Linked DNA regions of Caldalkalibacillus thermarum. The protein of the gene in region 1 interacts with the protein of each later gene in a pairwise test. Links are inferred from orthologs where the notes say so. Each region holds a gene or a part of one and is shown on either strand. Other genes may lie near its edges.

What was found. The genes of interacting proteins can lie anywhere in the genome.
Region 2: the proteins of dnaA (region 1) and nadE interact in binary tests that used the Escherichia coli proteins (3 or more experiments, as listed by UniProt). The link is inferred for Caldalkalibacillus thermarum from one-to-one orthologs.

What each region holds. Positions count from the first base shown.
Region 1 is NZ_BMKZ01000046.1:14,783-18,028, forward strand. The notes cover bases 1-2,958. They hold dnaA (chromosomal replication initiator protein DnaA), read right to left. Parts: upstream 2,183-2,958; coding sequence 818-2,182; downstream 1-817. Other genes in these bases: dnaN (DNA polymerase III subunit beta), read right to left, coding at 1-635; rpmH (50S ribosomal protein L34), read left to right, coding at 2,694-2,828. In the rest of the region: rnpA (ribonuclease P protein component), read left to right, coding at 3,023-3,246. UniProt on the Escherichia coli protein: Plays an essential in the initiation and regulation of chromosomal replication. Binds in an ATP-dependent fashion to the origin of replication (oriC) to initiate formation of the DNA replication initiation complex once per cell cycle.
Region 2 is NZ_BMKZ01000005.1:37,521-40,266, forward strand. It holds nadE (NAD(+) synthase), read left to right. Parts: upstream 1-874; coding sequence 875-1,618; downstream 1,619-2,746. Other genes in the region: IEW48_RS03230 (phosphotransferase), read left to right, coding at 1-820; IEW48_RS03240 (YhcN/YlaJ family sporulation lipoprotein), read left to right, coding at 1,730-2,473; IEW48_RS03245 (YebC/PmpR family DNA-binding transcriptional regulator), read left to right, coding at 2,649-2,746. UniProt on the Escherichia coli protein: Catalyzes the ATP-dependent amidation of deamido-NAD to form NAD. Uses ammonia as a nitrogen source.

The DNA.
Region 1 (3,246 bases):
AATTCGTTCATGCTCCGCCCAGGAATGACCACATTTTCAAGATAGAGGTTGTGATTGACTTCCACTTGGGCAGAACGGTGTGCTAAGCGGTGGCTGTCGGTAGCCACTAACGTCAGCAGCCCTTCCTCCAGTTTAAGCAAGACCCCTGTTAAAATGGGACGGGATTCCAATGTGGAGACGGCAAAGGATGTTTGACGAATCAAACTTTTAAGCAACTGGGCCGGAATGCTGAAGACCTGATCCTCTTCCAGTTGGGGCAGGCGGGGATATTCTTCAGCATTTAATCCGTTTAAATTAAACTCCGTTGATCCGGAGCGAATGTGAGTGACTTCATTTTCCAGCACTTCAATCTCAATGTGTTCAGCTGGCAGTTTTTTGACGATTTCTGCAAAATATTTGGCCGGAAGGACGATACTACCTATTTTAACCACTTTAATTAATTCTATATCATCCCGTTGGGCGGGAATGGAAACCTGGATGGAAATGTCAGAATCACTGCCGGTTAAAATGCATTCTTCATGGGTAGCTGTCAGTTTGATACCGGTTAGAATAGGGATTGTGGTCCGCGATGATACGGCTTTGGATACCTGATTAACCGCTTCTTTTAAAGCTTCTCGATCCACCACAATATGCATGCTGTCGACCTCCAAATTTTTTTAGCATATGCCATTTATTTTAGCATAATATATTAATTTAGTTCGTATTAATCATTAATGCCTGTGTAATTGTGGATAACTTGATCTCTGGCAGCAAAATAAAGCCTATACACATGTGGATGGCGTGTGTATAGGCTTGTTTTGTTATACACATGTTGATATTAAGTCTCTTTCTTGATCACTTTGATCAGATGTTCCACTATTTTTTGAAACGAGGTATCTTTTTGCAGATCCTTTTTTATTTTTTCGTGGGCGTGAATGACGGTCGTATGGTCTCGTCCGCCAAATTCTTGCCCAATTTTGGGCAGGGAAGAATCGGTCAGTTCGCGGGATAAGTACATGGCCACTTGACGTGGGTAGGCAATTGACTTGGTCCGTTTTTTCCCTTTTAAATCTTCAACCTTTAAACCGAAATGGTCAGCAACGACTTGTTGAATATGGGCAATCGTGATCAAGTGAGGTTTGTTACTCGGCGCAATATCTTTCAAGGCTTCCTGGGCCAGCTCCGTGCTGATATCTTGATTGGTCATGGTACTGTACGCCACGACCCGGGTTAAGGCCCCTTCCAGTTCGCGGATATTGGTATTGATGAGATCGGCAATGTACACTAAAACCTCATTGGGAATATCCAGATTTTCAGCCTTTGCCTTTTTACGCAGGATGGCAATCCTGGTTTCCAGATCGGGCGGCGTGATGTCGGTGATTAAGCCCCATTCAAACCTGGAGCGCAGCCTGTCTTCCAATGTAGGGATCTCTTTAGGTGGTCTGTCGCTTGAGATCACAATTTGTTTCGCTTCCTCATGCAAGGTATTAAAAGTATGGAAAAATTCCTCTTGTGTCTGTTCTTTTCCGGCCAGAAACTGAATATCATCTACTAAAAGCACGTCAACATTGCGGTACTTATTGCGGAATTCAGTTGTTTTATTGTCCAAGATGGCATTGATAAATTCATTGGTAAACTTTTCAGACGTGGTGTAAACCACACGAGCCTCAGGGTTGTTTTCTAAAACATAGTGGCCAATGGCCTGCATCAAATGGGTTTTTCCCAAACCTACGCCCCCATAGATGAAAAAAGGGTTGTATGCCTTAGCAGGCGCCTCGGCCACAGCCAGTGAGGCAGCATGGGCAAACCGGTTGCCGGCACCAACGACAAAGGAATCAAAGGTATATTTTGGGTTCAGCATGCCGTGATAGTGTTCCTCGCCGGCTGAGGACACTTTTGGTTTGGGTTCGGTCTTTCTGAAGGCCACGCTCACATCCACATCTTCTATCGGTTCATGTTGGGGCAAAATAAATTTCAGGTTGAGTTTAACACCCGTGATATCAAAGACGGTTTCACTGATTAATGGGCGGTAGTGGTTGTCCAACCAATCGCGGATGAATTCATTAGGAGCCACAATGACCAGCGTATCGTTTTCGAGGGCGTGAGCTTGGGTGGACTCTAACCAGGTCTCATAACTTGGCTTACTCACCTTGTCTTTAATTTCCTGTAAGACTCTGGCCCACAAATCACGAACATTTTCCATAAAAAAATGCTCCTTTACTTAAAAAGTCACAAAAAAACATTCACAACTGAATGTGTAAGGAAAATGTCAGTATTTGTCGCAATTGCTCCAGCTTTGACAGAAGGATGTGGAAAACTAAATGATCAGGTTATTCACAGTGGGTATAATTGTCCACATTTTTATCCACAGCATGTGGATAAAAGAGAGAGGGGGATCAGTTATCCACAATCAGGAGCAAAGTTATGATATCAAATAATCTTTTGAAGTTCAATGGTTTATTTTAACTTATCCACAAGTGTACAACTTGTGGTTTTTTGTTTATAAACAGGGAGTGAATGTGTGTATAAGGTGTCGAAAAAGAAGTGGAAATTTGTCGGTTAGTGTGGAAAAGTTATACACAGGGGGGTTAGTTGACTTTTTAAGCAAATATCCTTATAATACTTGAGACTGTTTATGCTAAAACTCCAGACCTAAAACTTCAATGTCGTAAAGTGAGGATCGGGTTTCGTAGTCAAAGGGGAGGTGTAAGTCGATGAAACGTACGTATCAACCCAAAAAACGTAAGCGTAAAAAGGTTCATGGTTTTCGTGCCCGGATGAGCACTAAATATGGGCGTAAAGTGTTAGCCCGTCGCCGCAAGAAAGGCAGAAAAGTATTATCTGCTTAAACTAAGGCCACTGGACCTCAGTGGTCTTTTTTCTCATTCGCCGGTTTGGTGTGGTGCGTCGTTCCTCTCACAGTCATGCTGTGTCTCACAGTCATGCTGTGAGGGTTGTTGTCATACTTCAACGCTTACACGGTTGTTGCATGCTCCCTTAGAAAACATGTAAAATGTAGGCTGAAAGGGTTTGGGATTAAATTATGAAAAAACAATACCGCTTGCGGAAGAACCAGGAATTTGCACGGGTTTACCGCCACGGTCAGTCGGTTGCCAACCGCCAGCTGGTCTTATTTTACTTACCTAATGAGAACGTAGAGCATTTCCGGTTAGGTGTCTCGGTCAGTAAAAAACTTGGACTAGCTGTTGTTCGCAACCGGTTGAAACGGGTGGTGAGAGAGGCGGTCAGGCTTAAAGCAAAACATAT
Region 2 (2,746 bases), on another replicon or contig:
GGACAAGGAAACAAGGGGTGTTGTGCCTTTTCTGCCCAATAAACATCGTTCTGTGATTAACGAATTCGAGGGGCGCATGTACGGTGTGATGCCCTTCATACCGGGTAAATCCATCGATCTCAATCACGCCTCCCATGTGCAAAACAGTCTCAGGTTGCTCGCTTATTTTCACCGGCAAGGCGGGGGAATATTTGGACGCCAACCCGCCGTTCCGGTTCAATCAAAACTCTATGCCGATTGGCACGAACGTTATGTTCAGTTTAAGCACTCATTTCGAGATTTACCGCGGAGGAAAAACCAGGATGGTCTGTTGCAGGTGGTTAGCCGTATGGCAGGTGAAGCCTTGGAGTGGGCGGAACGCACCCTTGATGCGTTTCCGCAAGCTTATATGCTTTATTTAGAAGAAGAGGCCCAATGGGAACGGCAAATCGCCCATCTGGATATTGCCCCGCACAATTTTTTAGTGATTGATGATCGTTATTTTTATGTGATTGATTATGACCGGGTGGCTTACGCCCCTCCCCTTGTGGATGTGGTCCAATTTTTTAACATGGTTTTGCCCTCTGCCAGATGGGAGTATGATGCAGTGAAACAACTGTTATCCCATTACGAACATGTTTTTCCGGTGCCGAAAGAGCAAAAACGCCTGGTTTTCTTGCTTCTTGTTTTTCCCCATGATGTATTCAGAAAGTGGCTTGGTGTTTGGCGCCGGGAGGCCAACTTCCATCCGCAACAGGTGTACCGCTATTTTCAGGAGCTGGAACAAAACTGGGACCGCCGCAGAACATTTGTCCAACGTTGTCTGGCTATGGTAAAATAAAGTAAACCAAAACGAGAATTAAATGAATATGAGACCAAAGGGGTATTATGAATGTTGGACAAGAAAATCGAGTTTACCGTGGACTGGTTAAAAGCGCTGGCCAAAAACGCCGGAGCGACCGGCCTGTTGGTGGGCGTAAGTGGAGGCGTTGATTCTGCTTTAACCGCCTTTTTGATTAAAAAAGCTTTTCCCGATCACTCTTTAGGGGTTATTTTACCCTGTGACAGCAACCCTCAAGACCGTGAAGATGCCTTAACCGTGGTGAAGGCAGCTAAGTTGAAACATGTGGAAATCGACTTGACGCCCACCTTTCGGACATTGTCCCAAACCGTTAAGCAGGAGCTTGAAAACCAAGGTGAATGGAACGGGGAAAAGGAGCGGTTAAGCCTGGCCAATTTGAAAGCGCGGTTGCGCATGAGCACGTTGTATCTTTTGGCCCAGAATTATAACTATTTAGTTGTGGGAACAGATAATGCAGCAGAGTGGCACCTGGGATATTTTACTAAATACGGTGACGGCGGTGTGGACTGTGTGCCCCTGGCCAACTTAACCAAAGGAGAAGTGCGGCGTTGGGCCGCCTATGTTGGGGTTCCGGAACACATTATTAATAAAGCGCCTACTGCCGGGTTGTGGCCGGGGCAAACGGATGAAGAGGAAATGGGGACCACCTATGAGATGGTGGACCGTTACTTAGAGGGCAAGGAAATTCCGGAAAAAGACCGCCAGATGATTGAGCGCCTGCATAAGCGCTCAGCCCATAAGCGGCAGATGCCTCCCAAACCGCCTGTTTTCAAATAGGCAGATCTTTTGGGCAAAGGATCTAACATCATTTCATAAAAAAGGTTAATCTTAACGGGACTAAAAGCACCTCTTGCTCCCCATGATAAAGGGTGAAGGAGGTGCTTTCTAATGAAAAAATTAGCCCTAGGTTTAACCATGGCCTTGACCATTTCAGCAGCTGTTGCCTGCGCGCCAGCCGACGACGATATGAGTTATGAAGGCTACCGTGTTCCTGACCGTCAAGAAGCGAGGCAGGATGTCCGTGGTTTTGATGCCAACCGGCAAGATATGTGGGGCGGTTTTACCCGTAACCGTCAATTTGGCCGCTATGATGATACAGGCCTGAGAGGGTTAAGACAATATCACCGCTATGGTGAGCGCGGCATGTTTGAACGGTATGGTGATCCCCTAGGTCCGCGTGATCGTACCCTTGGCTATGATTGGATGAGGGGAGATCTCAGACTGAGGGATCGTGATGGTGTCACCGACATAGGCGGCCCAACCGGCGTTGGACGGACCGACCGCTTTGCCCATCCTGATTTGCGCTTAGCACAGCGTTTGGCTGACCGTTGTCAAAATATCCAGGGCGTGCGCAATGCTGAAGTCATCGTATATGAAGATGACGTCATTGTTGGCGTGCAGCCTGAACGGGGTCAAAACGAACAGGAGCTTGAGTCCCGCGTTGAGTCGGTTTTAAGGGATCAAGTCAGAGGAAAAGAGATCCATATCATCACGGATCGTGACCAGTTTAACCGGTTGGGTGAAATTAATCGCGCTCTGCGTGATGGACAGCCTATTGGCAACTTTGTCCGCGATCTTGGTGACATGATTCAAGATGTCGGGCGTGCTGTCACCGAACCTTTCAGACGATAACCTCCTTTGTAAGGATGAGTGAGGAGCAGGTGATGTTTACCTGCTCTTTTTTGCGTGTCCCATGAACAACAGCCAGTAAACGAAGGGCAAGCGGTTATAAAGAGAGGGAGAGTTGCAAAAGATGGCTGCACGATTTAAATTATAAGAGAATCTATGGACGACGGAGGGAAGGTTTATGGCTGGACATTCCAAATGGAAAAATATACAGCATCGTAAAGAAAGACAGGATGCAAAACGAGCCAAAATTTTCACCAAAATTTCAAAGGAAATTTA